Regions from separate parts of the Aquisalimonas asiatica genome, predicted to be linked through region 1. Evidence: predicted binding sites of a transcription regulator. Region 1 holds the regulator's gene; each other region holds the start of a gene.
The links. The regulator sigma-54, encoded in region 1, starts transcription at its own class of promoters, with help from an activator protein. The targets are predictions, from matches to a motif close to TGGCANGNTNCNTGCTT.

Region 1 (4,208 bases):
TCAGCCGCGGCCAGTCGGCCCAGGACGGAGGTGGCATCAGCCGGATCACCCGGTCCACTGCGGCCTGCGCCAGGACGGCGTGGCCACCGAACAGGTGGGTGACAGACTGCGGGCCAAGGCCGCGGACCTCCAGCAGGCCCGCCAGTGCGGCAGGTGCCCGGCCGATCACGCGCCCGCCCTCGACGCACAGGGCGACGGCGTCGTCCGCGACCAGCCGGTGGCCGCGCCCGAGCAACTGCAGCGCCGTATCACTCTTGCCGGTGCCGCTGTCACCTGTGAGGAGGAGGCCGCAGCCGTGCACGCTGACCAGCACGCCGGGGACGGTGGCGCCCGTGTCACCGGTCACGTGATCACTCATGTGCTCCCCTGGGCGGCCTCCCAGTCCCTGAGCAGCTCATACATGGCGTCGGCGTCGTTGGCATCGCGGAGCCTGCGGCACAGGGGCTGGTCACTGAACATCTCGGCGAGCCGGGCAAGAATCTGGAGGTGTTCGTCGGTGAAATGTTCCGGTACGACCAGGGCGAACAGGAGGTCGACGGGTTCGTTGTCGAAGGCGTCGAAGTCGATGGCTTCGCTGGTGCGGATGAAGGCCGCCGTGGCCGTGTCATTGCCGTCCATGCGGGCGTGGGGCAGGGCGACGCCGTGGCCAAGCCCGGTGCTGCCGAGCTTCTCGCGGCTGATCAGCTTGTCGAAGATGGCGTTCGCCGGCAGGGCGGAGTCGGAGCCGGCCACCATGTCACTGAGGACTTCCAGGCCGCGCTTCTTGCTGGTCACCTGGATGTCGCAGGCGATGCGCTCCGGTGTGATTAGGTCGGCAATCTTGATCATGCTTGTCCACGCAGGGTCGTGTCTGCGGTTTCGGAAGTCGGCGGCGGCCCCGCGCTGGTGGCCGCCGCTGCGCGCTGTTCAGTCCTCTTCGCCCTCTCCCTGGGCCTTGGCCTGGGCGCCTTCGTTGCGCCGGTGGTCGGTCACCTTCTCCTTGTGCTTCTTCACCTGCCGGTCGAGCTTGTCGATGAGCCCGTCGATGGCAGCATACATGTCTTCGGCGCTGGCATCAGCGTAAAGCTTGGCGCCACTGAGCAGCATGGTGGCCTCGGCCTTCTGCCGCAGCTTCTCCACCGTCAGGATCACGTGGACGTTGACCACGTTGTCAAAGTGGCGCTCCAGCTTGTCCATCTTGGAATGCACGTACTCGCGCAGTGCTTCGGTGAGATCCACATGGTGCCCGGTGATGTCGATCTGCATAGAGACTCCTCCCGTATGAGAGCCGGAAACGGCTGGCCCAGTGTTGCCTCAGGCAATCCTTTTTCGTTCGTTCGACGAGGCAATCGACATGGATTCACGATACTTTGCCACTGTCCGTCGCGCCACATCGATTCCCTCATTTTTCAGGATTTCGGCCAGTTTGCTGTCGCTGAGCGGTTTGCGGGCGTCCTCTTCGGCGATCAGCCGGCGAATCCGGGCGCGGATGGAGGTTGCCGAGCACTCCTGTCCGTCCACGGTATGCACGTGGCTGGAGAAGAAATACTTGAACTCGAACGTGCCGCGGGGCGTGTACATGTACTTCTGCGTGGTGATCCGGGAGATGGTGGACTCGTGCATCTCCACTTCTTCCGCCACCTCGCGCAGCACCAGCGGCTTCATGGCCTCCTCGCCCTGTTCCAGGAACTCCTGCTGGTGATTGACGATGCACGTGGCCACCTTGAGGAGCGTTTCATTGCGGCTCTTCAGGCTCTTGATGAACCAGCGTGCCTCCTGCAGGTGCTGGCGCATGGTGGCGTTGTCGTTGCCCTGGTCGCCGCGGCGGACGAGGCCGGCGTAGTAGCTGTTGACGCGGATCCTGGGTGATGCCTCGGGGTTCAGCTCCACCCGCCAGGCGCCGCGCTCCTTGCGGACGTAGACGTCGGGCACCACGTACTCGGCCGCGGGTGTGCCGATCTGGGAGCCGGGCCGCGGGTCCAGGGTGCGTACCAGCTCCAGTACCTGGCCGAACTCCTCCTGGGAGACCTTGAGCTTGCGGGTGAGGGGGCCGAGCTGGCGGCTGCCGAGGAGGTCCAGGTGCTTGTCCACCAGCAGCCGTGCTTCGGCAAGCCAGGGGGTGTCTTCCGGGAACTGCTCGAGCTGGACCAGTAGCGCCTCGCGGGGGTCCAGGGAGGCTACTCCGAGCGGGTCGAACCGCTGGATCAGGTGGCGTACCGCCTCCACCTCGTCGGGCTCCACGGGGTCGTCGCCGTCAGTCACCGATTCGCAGATTTCCTCGATGGTGACGCCCAGGTAGCCGTCGTCGCGGACGCCGTCGATGATGGCCTCGGCGATGGCCATGTCCCGTTCGCTGAAATGGGACAGCTGAGCCTGCCACAGCAGGTGGTCGTGCAGGCCGCCGCTGCTGCCGGCGGTCCGGTTCTCCCACGCCTCGCGCTGGTCGTCCTCGCCGGCGGGCGCGCTGTAGGCGGTGCTGCCGTCGTAGATGTCGTTCCAGTCGGAATCCAGGGGCAGGTCCTCGGGGATGTCGGCCTGGTCCGAGGCGGGCTTGTCATCGGCGCCGTCGTGATCGTCGATCGTGTCGGCGACGTCCGGAGCGGTGTCGGTGTCCGTCGCTTCGCCACCGCTTGCCTCGCCGTCGCCGTCCGTTTCGCCGGACTCCCGGGCGTCGGTCGTGTTCTCGGTGCTGGTGTCGGTATCGGCGGCATTGGCGCTGTCGTCGCCGCGGTCGGTGTCAGCGGCCGCCTCGTCAGCTTCGTCGAGCTCGTCAGCGGGCTCCAGCATCAGGTTGGAATCCAGTGCCTGCTGGATCTCCGTGCGCAGCTCCAGAGTCGACAGCTGCAGCAGTTTGATCGCCTGCTGGAGCTGCGGTGTCATGGTGAGCTGCTGGCCGAGACGTAGCTGCAGCGACTGTTTCATTGGCGATGCCTCTCTCCTGCTGCCCCTCGGGCTGCGGGTCAGGCCGGGCCTGCATGCGAGTGGGTTGATGACCCTATCGTAACTGACTCTGTCGCCGGTTAGAACATTGGCCCGATACTTGCGTGGGCTCCTGGAAAGTGCTAAGCCACGAGATCACAGGCGAAAATGTTCGCCCAGGTACACCTCGCGGACCTGCTTGTTCGCCAGGACCTCGTCGGAGCTGCCGCGGGCGATGACTTCGCCCTGGGCGAGGATGTAGGCGCGCTGGCAGATGCCGAGCGTCTCCCGCACGTTGTGGTCGGTGATGAGTACGCCGATGTCCCGGTCCGCCAGGTGGCGGATGATTTCCTGAATGTCCAGCACCGAGATGGGGTCGACGCCCGCGAAGGGTTCGTCCAGCAGGATGAACTGCGGGTTGGCGGCGAGCGCCCGCGCGATCTCGACCCGCCGGCGTTCGCCGCCGGAGAGGCTGATGCCGTTCTGATCGTGCAGGTGGCCGACGTTGAACTCGTCCAGCAGCTCTCTGGCGCGCTCCCGGCGCTGCTTCCGGTTGAGTTCGGGGCGGGTTTCCAGAATCGCCAGCAGGTTGTCCATGACCGTGAGCTTGCGGAAGATCGAGGCTTCCTGGGGGAGGTAGCCGACGCCACGGCGGGCGCGCACGTGCATGGGCAGGTCGGTGATGTCGTTGCCGTCCAGCTCGATGCGCCCGCCGTCGGCCTGCACCAGGCCCACCACCATGTAGAAGCACGTGGTCTTGCCTGCGCCGTTGGGGCCCAGCAGGCCGACCACCTCGCCGCTGGAGACTTCCAGCGACGCGCCGTGGACCACGGTCTTGCGGCGGTAGGTCTTCACCAGCTTCTCGGTGCGCGGCGGGCTCACTCGTCGTCTCCGTTGTCCTCGTCGTCGGGGAACAGTCGGATCTGCACGCGGCGTCCGGTCTCGGGCTCGCCGCGCGCATGCACCCGGTCGGCGGCCACCTCGTATTCGATACGCTCGCCGGTGAACGTGTTCCGCCCCTGGGTCAGCCGCGCGCCTTCCAGCAGGATGACCCGCTCGGGGCCGGAGGCGTAGTACTCCATGCGCGGCGCTTCCGCCTCGATGGGGCGGCGGTCCTCGCCACCCCGCTGGTTGTAGACGGCGGGCTCGCCTTCCACCACCACGTGGTCCAGCGCCTGATCGCCGGCGTCGTCCTCCCGCAGGTGTACGGTCATGCGGTCGCCGGTGATGCGGCGTGGCCCGCGTGTGAGCACGACGTTGCCGGTGTAGACGCTGACGCCCCGGGCGTTGTCGATCTCGGCGTTGTCGGC
Region 2 (4,208 bases), on a different contig from region 1:
TACGAGACCGACTTCAAGTCGTCCAATCAGCGCAACGTGGCTGGTGACAGTGCGTCGGGTGGCAGTTCCGGGGGTGGTGGCGACAGCGGTGGCTCGTCCTCCGGCGGATCCGAAGGTAGCAAGAGCAGCAGCAGTGACTCCAAGGCGGCCGCAAACTCCTGAAACCGCGGGTCAGTCGCTTGCGCCGCCCCGGGTGAGACCGTAACATTGCCGCCCTGCTCAGGCGGGTTCAGGGCCCGCGTCTCACCACGAATATCCAGGGCATAATTGTCATGCGCAGCCATTATTGCGGCCAGGTAACCGAAGACCTTCTCGACACGGACGTGGAACTCTGCGGCTGGGTGCACCGGCGCCGCGACCACGGCGGCGTGATTTTCATCGATCTGCGCGACCGTGACGGCCTCGTCCAGGTGGTGTTCGACCCGGACCGCGCCGAGTCGTTTGCAACGGCCGAGAGCGTTCGCGGCGAGTACGTGCTGCACATCCGTGGCCGCGTCCGGCGGCGCCCGGAAGGCACCGAGAACAGCAGCCTGAACAGTGGGCAGGTGGAAGTGCTCGGCCACGCGCTGGAGGTGCTGAACACCGCGAAAACGCCGCCGTTTCAGCTCGATGACGAGGACGTGGGGGAGGACGTGCGCCTGCGCCACCGCTACGTGGACCTGCGCCGGCCGGAGATGCTGCAGAAGCTGCGCACCCGCGCCCGGATCACCAGCGAGCTGCGCCGTTACCTGGACGACAACGGCTTTCTCGATATCGAAACCCCCATGCTGACCCGGGCCACCCCGGAAGGGGCCCGGGACTACCTGGTGCCGAGCCGCGTGCACCAGGGCGAGTTCTATGCGCTGCCCCAGTCGCCGCAGCTGTTCAAGCAGCTGCTGATGATGTCCGGCATGGACCGCTACTACCAGATCACCCGCTGCTTCCGGGACGAGGACCTGCGCGCCGACCGCCAGCCCGAGTTCACCCAGCTCGACATCGAGACCTCGTTCATGGACGAGGACGCCATCATGGACATGATGGAGGGCATGATCGCCGGGCTGTTCAGCTCCGTGCTGGGGCAGGAGCTGCCGCGGCCGTTCCCGCGCATGACCTACGCCGAGGCCGTGCACCGTTTCGGCATCGACCGGCCGGACCTGCGCATTCCGCTGGAGCTGGTGGAGGTGGCCGACCTGCTCACCGACGTGGAGTTCAAGGTATTCTCCGCGCCGGCGAACGATCCCAAGGGCCGGGTCGCCGCCCTGCGCCTGCCGGGTGGCGGCGATCTCACCCGCAAGGAGATCGATGGCTACACCGACTTCGTGGGCCGCTACGGTGCCAAGGGGCTCGCCTATATCAAGGTCAATGATCCGGCCCAGGGCAAGGACGGCCTGCAGTCGCCCATCGTCAAGTTCATGCCGGACGAGGCGGTGGCCGCCATCCTGGAGCGCACCGGCGCCCGGGCCGGCGACCTCATCTTCTTCGGTGCCGACAAGGCCAAGGTGGTCAACGAGGCGCTGGGCGCCCTGCGTGTCAGGCTCGGCCATGACCGTGGCCTGGTGGAGCCGGGCTGGCGGCCCATGTGGGTGGTGGACTTCCCCATGTTCGAGTACGACGAACAGGACAAGCGCCTCTACGCCCTGCACCACCCGTTCACCGCGCCCACCGTCGAGAGCGTGGATGAACTCGAGAGTGCCGACGCCGAGCAGCTGCAGTCCCGCGCCTATGACATGGTGCTCAACGGCACCGAGGTGGGTGGCGGCTCCATCCGTATTCACCGCCCCGACATGCAGCGTGCCGTGCTGGGCCTGCTGGGCATCGGCGAAGAAGAAGCCCGGGAGAAGTTCGGCTTTCTGCTGGATGCCCTGGAGTACGGCGCTCCGCCCCATGGCGGCATCGCCTTCGGGCTGGATCGTTTGGTGATGCTCATGACCGACTCCGGCTCCATCCGCGATGTCATGGCCTTCCCGAAGACGCAGACGGCGAGCTGCCTGCTCACCGAGGCGCCGGCGCCAGTGGGCGAGGCGCAGCTGAAGGAGCTGGGCCTGCGGTTGCGCAAGACCGTGAACGCCTGAAACCGGCCCGTGCCGGCAGAGCGCGGGTGACCCGGTCAGGGTCACCCGCGGCAAGCGTCTCAGCCCGCCGAATGCCAGCGGCGAGTGACGCCCACCAGCCCCAGTAGCCCCAGCCCCAGCAGTGCCAGACTACCCGGCACCGGTACCGGATTCGGGGGTGTGTTCGTCAGACGGGTGTACGCCGTGATGTGCGAGATGTCCCGCGGGTTCATGACGGAGAATGGCGGATTCTCGAACGGCGTCTGGTACGTGCCGAAGGTGGCAGCCAGCAGATAACCCACCAGATTGGTGTTGCCACCGTTCTTGAAGATCAGCATCACGTCCAGCGCGGCGAAGTCCCAGTTCGGCACGATGGACCAGCTCCCCGACTGCGGATTCCCGGAGATCGAGAAATCCAGCTGCTGCGGCCCCTCATTGCCGGGCGTGTTGGACGGGAAGTCGATCTTGGAATCGAAAGACCAGTTGGATGTGCCAAAGAAGCCTGCATTATTGATGGCCTGGGCCGTGGTGCCGCTGTCGTTCACATGGCCGTTCAGCGGCGCCAGAATCGCGCAGGCACTGGTGCCCGTGACGTTGCCGCTGATGTCGTAGTCGGCGCCTGAACAACTGATGAAGCTTGCGGATGCCGTCACCGGCGCCAATGCGCCTGCAGTTGCCAGCACCGCCGCACCCAGAAGTCCGTTTTTCTTCATGACCGGGTACTCCGAGACCGTGACCGCACCGTGCGGTCACCTGCTGTATCCCTTAGCAGGAAACGGGCCAGATCGACGATAATGTGATTCTGTTTTTGTTACTTTTTAATCAATGCGTTGCAGGTTGTTTTCGGCTGCTTTCGCAGTGCTCCCGCCGGAGTGTAAGAAATACTGACAAGCGCCCGTTCAGCCGGTGCTGCCGGCCGGTTGCGCGTTGGTGATGGCAAGCGGGGAAACGGCGTCTTGTCGGAATTCCTGACACGTGCCCGGGGGCATCACCCCTGCACGGCCTGTTGGTGAATCACTTCGCGTCCCGCCCGGTCACGTACGGCGATACTGAGCCTGTTGCCCTGGGCAACGCCGGTTTCCAGGTTGACGTGCCCGTGTCCCCGCAGCGGGCGTCCGTGACGGTCTGATCCGATGGTGTGCCCGCAGTAGGTGGTGGAGAGCCCCGCCGCGTCCCGGGGGCCGTGATCGTCGGCCGGATCCATCTCCCGCAGTGCCTGGCCGAGGCTGCGCCGCCACATCAGGCCTTCCGGGTCGCCCAGCTCGCCCTGGTCGATGGCACTGTTGGTGGTGCCGATGGCGAAGCCGGCATGCACCACGTGGTAGCGGGCCGGCCCGGCGCCGACCACCAGCACGTGGGGCAGCAGGCGGGTACGTTCGATGGCCTGCGCCAGCGCTGTATCGGGCGGCCAGACCCGGAGCAGCCACTCGCCGCCGTTGTTCTGGTGCATGGCGAAACGGGGGTCGCTGCCGTGGGTGGCGCGCAGTTCGCGCACGCTGCCGAGCAGGAGGTCCTCGTGGTTGCCCATGACGGCGTGGAACCAGGGCTCCCGGAGGAGAGCCAGGCAGCCTGCCGAGTCCGGCCCGCGATCCACCAGATCGCCCACGGACAGCACCCGGTCCCGTTCCGGCTCGAACCCCAGCGCATCCAGTGCCCGGGTCAGGGTCTCCAGGTGCCCGTGGAGGTCTCCCACGATCAGGTCGCGCCCGTGTTCGTTGGTGGGCAGATGCTGGATGCGGGCCTTATGGAGCGTGCGTCGACGGGTGAGCACCGGCATGCAGAACCTTATCGGAGATCGGCTTCGTCGAGCAGATTATCCAGCAAATCCACCGGCACCGCATAGGAGATTCCGCTGGGGTGGCTGAGCACCCGCTCCCTGGATTCCTGCACGAACGTGCGGTTGATGACGCCGACCACTTCCCGGGTGACCGGGTTGTACAACGGGCTGCCGCTGTTGCCCGGGTAGGCGGTGGCGTCCAGCTGGAAAACGCCGGGCGGGCTGTCCCTTAGCCGTCTCAACGTGCGTGCGTCCAGCTCCCGGCCGCGCCCGGCGGGCACGGCCAGCGGCGTGATCGCCGACACGATGCCCCGGTGGGTGGCGGGGTAGAGGCCCAGTACAAGGCCGATGGGGTACCCCGTGAAGGCCACGAAATCCCCCTCCCGGACCGTGCTGGCGTC
Region 3 (4,208 bases), on a different contig from region 1:
GGCCTTTGCGGCCCAGGCCGGAACCGTGCCGGAGATCGCCTGGCTGGTGTTCATCGCGGCGGTGGTCTGGGCCACTGTCTACGACACCCAGTACGCCATGGTGGACCGCGATGACGACCTGCGCATCGGCGTGAAGTCCACCGCCATCCTGTTCGGGGAGCACGACCGGTTGATCATCGGCCTGCTCCAGGGCCTGATGACGCTGACGCTGCTGTTCGTCGGCCTGCAGGCGCAGCTGGGGCCCGCCTATTACGCCGCGCTGGTCATGGCCACCGGGCTGTTCGTCTATCAGCAGTGGCTGATTCGCGATCGCAGCCGCGAGCGCTGTTTCCAGGCGTTTCTGAACAACAACATCTACGGCGGCATCATCTTCGTGGGTATCGTGCTCAGCTACGGCTGGGCGGCGCTCTGACGGCAGTGCGCGACGTGTCGCGCCCGGCCCCGGGAGCATGAGGCCCTTCGTCCATCCGGAACAGGCTGCAGGCCATGGAATTCTGGTATAGCGTCATTGCAGTGATCGCGCCCGTGCTGGCCGTGATCGGCTCGGCACACGCGGTCCTGGCGAAACGGGACTCGCGCAGCGCCCTGACCTGGGTGGCATTGCTGTGGCTGGTGCCGGTGCTTGGCGCCGGGTTGTACGTGTTGTTCGGCATCAACCGAATCAACCGTCGCGCCGCTGCCCTGCGCCGCAAGGTGCTGGACGAGTTCGAGCGCGATCACGAGTGTGACCTGGCCATGCTGCGCAACCGGCTGGGGCCGGATGCGCAGTATCTGGAGGGACTGGCCCAGGCGACCAACCGGGTCGTGCCGCGGCCGCTGGTCCAGGGCAACAGCATCGAGCCGCTCGAGGATGGTGACGAAGCTTATCCCGCCATGCTCGCCGCCATCGACCAGGCCGAGCGCACGGTCACCCTGGCCACCTACATCTTCGGTAATGACGACGTGGGGCACGCGTTCGCGGATGCCCTGGAGCGCGCGGTCGCCCGGGGTGTCGAGGTGCGGGTGCTGATCGACAATGCCGGCGAGCGGTACACCTGGCCGTCCATGGTCGGGGATCTGCAGCGGCGCGGCGTGCCAGTGGCGCGGTTCTTCCCCGGGTTTCCGGCGCGACTGGTGGGCATCAACCTGCGCAACCACCGCAAACTGCTGATCGTGGACGGCTGCATCGGCTTCACCGGCGGCATGAATATCCGTCATCACCACTACCGTGGGGCCGGCCGCAAGGCAACGCTGGATCTGCACTTTCGCGTCGAAGGGCCGGTGGTGCGCCACCTCCAGGAGACCTTCTACGAAGACTGGCTGTTCGCCACCGAGGAAGAGCTGGACGGGCCGGGCTGGTTCCCGGATCTGACCCCGGCGGGGACGGTGGTGGCCCGGGGCGTGCCGGACGGCCCCGACCACCACTTCCTGACCCACCACATGGCCCTGCAGGCCGCGGTGACCACGGCGCGGGAGTCGGTGCGCATCGTGACACCCTATTTCTTGCCGGAATCGACCCTCGCCGCAGTGCTCAATACGGCCTCGATTCGTGGTGTGACCGTGGACATCGTGCTCCCGGAGCGCTCCAATCTGCCGTTTGTTCACTGGGCCATGATGGGGCAGATCCGCCAGGTGCTGGTGTACGACTGCCGGGTGTGGCTGACGCCGAAGCCGTTCGATCACGCCAAGATCATGGTCGTGGACGACGCCTGGGCGTTCCTGGGCTCGTCCAACTGGGACCCCCGCAGTCTGCGGCTGAATTTCGAGTTCAACCTGGAGTGCTTCGACCGCACCCTGGCCCAGGGACTCAGCGCCCGCGTGGACGAGCGTATCCGGCGGGCACGGCCGCTGACCCGCGAGGACGTGGACGAGCGGCCGCTGCCCGAGCGGTTGCGCGATGGCGTTGCGCGTCTGGCCATGCCTTACCTCTGAGGTGTGCACTGTCATGGTGCATTTTCGGGGCCCTGTCTCTGCGGACGGTCAGGCATGTCATTGATTTCCATGCGCTTGGTCGACTGGCCTGAAACTTGTTACAAAAACCGTGGATGGAATCCACGGTTTGCGGGTAACGCTGGACACTGCCATGTCACATTCTCCCACCGGCGACTGGACCGTCGCCGACTACCTGATCGCGTCCAAGCGGTGCGAGATCCACGGTCTCGAGCAGCTCGTGCGTACCGGGCAACTGGTTGTCAGCATCAGTAATCTGGTGCATGCGCTCCAGCGCGAACGTGGTGCCTCCAACATGTACATCGCCTCCGGCGGGCACCGGTTTGCCAGTGAACTGACCGAGCTGGTTGCTGATGCGAACCGGCAGGAGCGCGCGTTCCGCGATGCCCTCGGCCACATCGATCCCGGAACCGCCTCTCTGCCCGGCGCGAGCCGGCTGTTCAATCGCATCGCCTTTGCCCTGCACGGCCTGGATGAGCTCCCGGGCGTACGCCTGGCCATCGAAAGCCTGAACGTGGATGCGGACACCGTCATCGACGGATACAGCGCCCTCATCCAGGGGCTGCTGGCGGTGGTTTTCGAGGCGGCCGACTCGGCGGCGGATCCGGACATCTCCCGGGTGCTCGTGGCCATGTTCCACCTGATGCAGGGCAAGGAGTTCGCCGGCCAGGAGCGTGCCGCCGGCGCCGCCGGCTTCGCCAGTGGCAGCTTTGGACCCCGGCTGAGCGACCGGCTGCGGCATCTGATCGAGAGTCAGGAGCGGTGTTTCCAGATCTTTCTGGAGTTCGCCGACAGCGATTCCCTGGATGTCTGGCAAGCGAGCGGCGCGGGCACCACCTCCGCGGATATGGAGCGCCTGCGGCGCATTGCCTGCACGGCCAGTGCCGACAGCATTGCCGATGCGGCGCTGGCCGACACCTGGTTCGACGTGGCTACCCAGCGCATCGATGCCATGAAGCAGGTTGAGGATCAACTGGAGGCGAGCCTGGAGTCGTTGTGCCAGCGCCGGATCGGGGATGCCCGGGCCGACCTTGACTGCCACCAGGACCGTATCGAGACGCTGGCCAGTCAGCCCGGGGAGCGGCCCGGGTTCGCCATCTTTTTCAGTGAAAGTGAAGCCGGGCAGCCGGACTCCGCGGCAGGCGTCGCTTACCACACGGACTATGCCAGTCCGCAGCTCGGTCGGTCCCTGATCGATCTGGTGCAGTCCCAGTCGCAGCGGCTGCAGACCATGAGCGAGGAGCTGGCCGAGGCGCGGTCTGCATTGGCGGAGCGCAAGGCGGTGGAGCGTGCCAAGGGGTTGATCATGCGGCACCGGCAGATGAGCGAAGAAGAGGCGTATCGTTTTCTCCGCCAGGTGGCGATGGCCCAGAGCCGCAGGCTTGCGGACGTGGCGGAGGACACGATCGCCATGCAGGACATTCTCAAGGGCCCGAAGCAGTAGGCCGCTGGCAGCGCCGGTGGCGTGCCAGCGGCCACCCGTTCAGGCGCGTTTTGCCGTGGGTTCCTGCTGGGTCGGGGTGGCGTGTTCCCGGAACGACTCCACCTTCTTCTGCTTTTCGTGCAGGAAGCGGAGGATCTCGCGGCGGTAGCGGTTGTAGTCCGGGTTGTCCGCCAGTTCGATGCGGTCCCGCGGCCGGGGCAGGTCCACGTCGAGGATCTCGCCGATGGTGGCGGACGGCCCGTTGGTCATCATCACGATGCGGTCGGAGAGCAGTACCGCTTCATCCACGTCGTGGGTGATCATCAGTACGGTGTTGTTGAGCTCCGCCTGGATGCGCATCACCTCGTCCTGCAGGTGGGCGCGGGTCAGTGCGTCCAGGGCACCGAAGGGTTCGTCCAGCAGCAGTACCTTGGGCTCCATGGCCAGGGCGCGGGCAATGCCCACCCGCTGTTTCATCCCGCCGGAGATCTCTGCCGGGCGCTGATGCAGCGCATGGGACATGCCCACCATCTCCAGGTTCTTCAGCACCCACTCGTGGCGCTCGGCCTTGTTGCGGGTCCGTTTCTGGGTCTTCTCCACCGCCAGGGCCACGTTCTCGTAGACGGTGAGCCACGGCAGCAGCGAGTGGTTCTGGAACACCAGGCTGCGATCCGGCCCGGGGCTGTTCACTTCCTTGCCATCCAGGATGACGCCGCCGCTGGTCGCCTCCAGGAGTCCGGCGACGATGTTCAGCACCGTGGACTTGCCGCAGCCGGAGTGGCCGATGATGGACAGGTACTCGCCGCGGTCCACCGTCAGGTTGACGTTGTCCAGCACCTCGTTGGAAACCGGGCCG
Region 4 (4,208 bases), on a different contig from region 1:
GTCGGCGATTCCCAGTTGTCCTCGACAAAGCGCACGTCGTGCACCAGGGGATCCAGGCCCACGTGCCGGAGCGACCCGAGGTAGAGCTCCTGGAACTCGGCCGGTGAGGGCTTCATGACCACCTGGAACTGGTAGTAGTGCTGCAGCCGGTTCGGGTTCTCGCCGTAGCGCCCGTCCGTTGGCCGGCGCGATGGCTGGACGTAAGCCGCATTCCACGGTTCGGGCCCGATGGCGCGCAGACAGGTGGCGGGGTGGAATGTCCCGGCGCCTACCTCCATGTCGAGCGGCTGGAGGACGATGCAGCCCTGCATCGCCCAGTAATCCTGCAACGCCTGGATCAGGCCCTGGAAAGTGTCCACGGCCCTCGCCGTCGTCTGCCCCTGCTGCGCCACGCTGCCCCCTGCGGTCTGCCTGTGGAAAAGTCCGTGCCGCCTTGCGCCTCCGGGACGCCCGGCCGGCTGTGGAGTATACCCTTTCGGTCTTCCGCGGGAGAAGGCGCACGCCGTGTGGCCCATGTTATTCTGTTCGATTTGCAACAGCTTTCGTACGGACGCGCCATGAGTCAACGCCAACCCCGCGCCGTCGCCCTGATCTCTGGCGGCCTCGATTCCATGCTCGCCGCACGGGCCATCCTCGACCAGGGGGTGCACGTGGAGGGCCTGAATTTCTATACCGGCTTCTGCGTGGAAGGCCACACCCATGCGGTCAGGGACAAGGACCGTGCCCGCCCCAAGCGCAACAATGCCCTGTGGGTGGCGGAGCAGCTGGGGATCAAGCTCCACATCATCGACACCGTGGAGGAGTACAAGGATGTGGTCATCAATCCGCGTCACGGTTACGGGCAGTTCATGAATCCCTGTCTCGACTGCAAGGGCTTCATGGTGGGCAAGGCCCGGCAATGGATGGAAGCGAACGAGTTCGACTTCATCATCACCGGCGAGGTCATCGGCCAGCGCCCGAAATCCCAGCTCAAGCGCACCATGCCGGTGATCGCCCAGGAATCCGGCGCCAATGACCGGCTTCTGCGCCCACTGTGCGCACGCCTGCTGGAGCCGACGTTGCCGGAGCGTGAAGGCTGGGTGGACCGCGAGCAGCTGTTCGACTGGAGCGGCCGCTCCCGCAAGCCGCAGATGGAACTGGCGGAGCGGTTCGGCCTTGACGATTATGCACAGCCCGCCGGCGGCTGCTGTTTTCTCACCGATCCGAGCTACTCGCGGAAGCTGCAGGACCTGTGGAAGGCCCGCGGCGAGCGCCGCTATGAACTCGACGACATCATGCTCCTGAAAATGGGGCGGCACCTGCGCCCGCGCCCGCACTTCAAGCTGATCGTCTCCCGGGAAGATGGTGAGAATCGCTTCATGCACGGCTATCGACGGCAGTTCACCCATCTGGTGCCGACCAGTCATGGTGGCCCGCTGGCGTTACTGGATGGAGAGGCCGGTGCCGACGATCTGGAGCTGGCGGCGCGCCTGGTGGCCCGTTTCAGTCAGGGGCGCGATGCCGAGCGCGTTCGCGTTGCCGTCACCGAAAAGGGCGGCGAGCCGCGCGAACTGGATGTCACCCCCATGGCGGCCGACGACGTGCCCCGGGAGTGGTACGTTGGCTGAGCCGCTCGTGGTGGACGCCCGCGGACTGTTGTGCCCCATGCCGGTGATCCGCGTGCAGGATGCCATCGCCAGCGCAACGCCCGGCACCGAGGTCCACCTGTTGGCAACGGATCCCGGCGTACAGGCCGACGTACCGGCCTGGTGCCGTGTGCACGGCCACCGGGTGGAAGCCGTCCGCGAAGAGGATGATACGCTCCGGGTCTGTATTCGCGTGGCGGAATGATGCCCCGAGTGTGCACCAGTTTGGTGCTTTATCGTTTTTGTGCGCACCATATGTGTGCGTTTTGGCGCGGTTTTCCGCGCTGCTGCACCAGAAACGCTCGTAACTTGCTGTCTTGTGGTGCTGGCACGGTCCATGCTTCCCGAAACGGCGAGTTAAAATTTTGCTGAGGCTTACGTCCCATCTGGAGGTTAAGGCATGTCACGCACCGCAGCCGACGTACTCAAACTGATCAAAGACGAAGAAGTGAAATTCGTGGACATGCGGTTCACGGATACCAAGGGCAAGGAACAGCACGTCACCATTCCTGCCGCCACCGTCGACGAGGACTTCTTCGAGGACGGCAAGATGTTTGACGGCTCCAGCATCGCCGGCTGGAAGGGCATCAACGAGTCCGACATGATTCTCATGCCGGATCCGCAGACCGCCACCATCGACCCCTTCTTCGATGAGCTGACCCTGAACATCACCTGCGACATCATCGAGCCCAACACCATGCAGGGCTACGAGCGCGATCCGCGCTCCGTCGCCAAGCGGGCCGAAGCCTACCTGCAGTCCACCGGGCTGGGTGACACCGCATTCTTCGGCCCGGAGCCGGAATTCTTCATCTTCGACGACGTCCGCTGGGGCGCCGAGATGAGCGGCAGCTTCTACCGCATCGACTCCGAAGAGGCGGGCTGGAACTCCGAGCGCGTCTACTCCGACGGCAACATGGGTCACCGTCCGAAGGTCAAGGGCGGCTACTTCCCGGTGCCGCCGGTGGATAGCCTGCACGACATCCGTACCTCCATGTGCCTGGCCATGGAAGAGCTGGGCCTGGACGTGGAAGTGCACCACCACGAGGTGGCCACCGCCGGCCAGTGCGAGATCGGTGTCCAGTTCAACACCATGGTCAAGAAGGCCGACGAGGTGCAGAAGCTCAAGTACGCCGTGCACAACGTGGCCGCCGCCTACGGCAAGACCGCCACCTTCATGCCCAAGCCCCTGGTGGGCGACAACGGCAGTGGCATGCACGTGCACATGTCCTTCTCGAAGGACGGCAAGAACCAGTTCCAGGGCGATCAGTACGGCGGCCTGAGCGAGACGGCGCTGTACTACATCGGCGGCATCATCAAGCACGCCAAGGCCATCAACGCCTTCGCCAACGCGTCCACCAACAGCTACAAGCGTCTGGTGCCCGGCTTCGAGGCCCCGGTGCTGCTGGCCTACTCCGCCCGCAACCGCTCCGCCTCCATCCGTGTGCCGTGGATTTCCAACCCCAAGGCGCGCCGTATCGAGGTCCGGTTCCCCGACCCCACCGGCAACCCGTACCTGGCCTTCGCCGCCATGCTGATGGCCGGCCTTGACGGGGTGCAGAACAAGATCCACCCGGGCGACGCCATGGACAAGGATCTCTACGATCTGCCGCCGGAAGAAGAGAAGGAGATCCCGAAGGTCGCCTTCTCCCTGGAGGAGGCGCTGGAAGCGCTGGACAACGACCGTGAGTTCCTCAAGCAGGGTGGCGTGTTCACCGATGACACCATCGATGCCTACCTGGAGCTCAAGGGCGAGGAAGTGCAGCGCCTGCGCATGACCACCCACCCGGTGGAATTCGACATGTACTTCAGCGTCTGAATCCGGCCGACACGGCTGCATCAGGGAAAGCCCCGGCGGTTACGCCGGGGCTTTTTTTGTGCGCGGTGGACACGCCCCCGTCCGCGCTCGTGCTACATTCCCCGTATGACGACAAGGAACGTGATCGTAATCCTCGGCCTGCTTCTGCCCCTGGCCGCTGTGGCGGACATCTACAAATGGGTGGATGAAGACGGCAACGTGGTCTACTCCGACGAGCCGCGCGAGGGCGCGGAGCGGCTGGAGCGTTCGACGCCGGAGTCGTCCTACCGCTTCGAGACGCCGCAGCGGCGTTCATCGGCAGACCGGTCCGGCGACGATGCCGACGAGGACGACTCCCGTTACGAAGAGATCCGCATCGTCCAGCCGGAGGACGAGGGGACCGTGCGCGACAATCAGGGGCTTGTGGACGTCCGGCTCGAGCTCAGCCCGTCGCTCCGGGCGGAGCACAGGGTGCAGTTCCTGTTCAACGGCGAGCCACGGGGCGACCCGTCCCGGTCCCTCGAGACCCGCCTCACGGAGGTGCACCGGGGGGAGCATCAGGTCGCGGCGCGCGTTCTCGGTGAAGGCGGCGAGGTGATTGCGGAATCCGACCCGGTGACGTTCTACATGCACCAGGCATCCCGTCTGCTCCCGGGAGGACAGGGTTCTGGCGCGAACCCCTGAAACGATCATCCCCCGGGAATTGACCCCGATCAACGATGCACCATAATGGGGCACTCTGACAGTGCAGCTGCGCCGTGATGACGCGTCGCCCTCTGTATCTGCGA

Region 2: a site for sigma-54 is predicted at 2,797-2,813, ahead of BMZ02_RS12620 (PEP-CTERM sorting domain-containing protein). Genes of this name have one in related genera too.
Region 3: a site for sigma-54 is predicted at 1,996-2,012, ahead of BMZ02_RS10785 (nitrate regulatory protein). Genes of this name have one in related genera too.
Region 4: a site for sigma-54 is predicted at 1,952-1,968, ahead of glnA (glutamate--ammonia ligase). Genes of this name have one in related genera too.

The regions. Positions count from the first base shown of each region.
Region 1 is NZ_FOEG01000002.1:653,697-657,904, reverse strand. It holds gene BMZ02_RS07780 (HPr kinase/phosphorylase) at 1-358, opposite strand, end outside; gene ptsN (PTS IIA-like nitrogen regulatory protein PtsN) at 355-828, opposite strand; gene hpf (ribosome hibernation-promoting factor, HPF/YfiA family) at 907-1,245, opposite strand; gene BMZ02_RS07765 (RNA polymerase factor sigma-54) at 1,294-2,901, opposite strand; gene lptB (LPS export ABC transporter ATP-binding protein) at 3,055-3,780, opposite strand; gene lptA (lipopolysaccharide transport periplasmic protein LptA) at 3,777-4,208, opposite strand, start outside.
Region 2 is NZ_FOEG01000005.1:139,620-143,827, forward strand. It holds gene BMZ02_RS12610 (FmdB family zinc ribbon protein) at 1-162, shown strand, start outside; gene aspS (aspartate--tRNA ligase) at 273-2,051, shown strand; gene BMZ02_RS12620 (PEP-CTERM sorting domain-containing protein) at 2,111-2,743, opposite strand; gene BMZ02_RS12625 (metallophosphoesterase) at 3,019-3,807, opposite strand; gene BMZ02_RS12630 (S1C family serine protease) at 3,816-4,208, opposite strand, start outside.
Region 3 is NZ_FOEG01000004.1:194,836-199,043, forward strand. It holds gene ubiA (4-hydroxybenzoate octaprenyltransferase) at 1-412, shown strand, start outside; gene BMZ02_RS10780 (phospholipase D-like domain-containing protein) at 487-1,911, shown strand; gene BMZ02_RS10785 (nitrate regulatory protein) at 2,063-3,373, shown strand; gene BMZ02_RS10790 (ABC transporter ATP-binding protein) at 3,413-4,208, opposite strand, start outside.
Region 4 is NZ_FOEG01000006.1:84,684-88,891, forward strand. It holds gene glyQ (glycine--tRNA ligase subunit alpha) at 1-392, opposite strand, end outside; gene BMZ02_RS13330 (tRNA (5-methylaminomethyl-2-thiouridylate)-methyltransferase) at 558-1,607, shown strand; gene BMZ02_RS13335 (sulfurtransferase TusA family protein) at 1,600-1,830, shown strand; gene glnA (glutamate--ammonia ligase) at 2,026-3,441, shown strand; gene BMZ02_RS13345 (DUF4124 domain-containing protein) at 3,562-4,104, shown strand.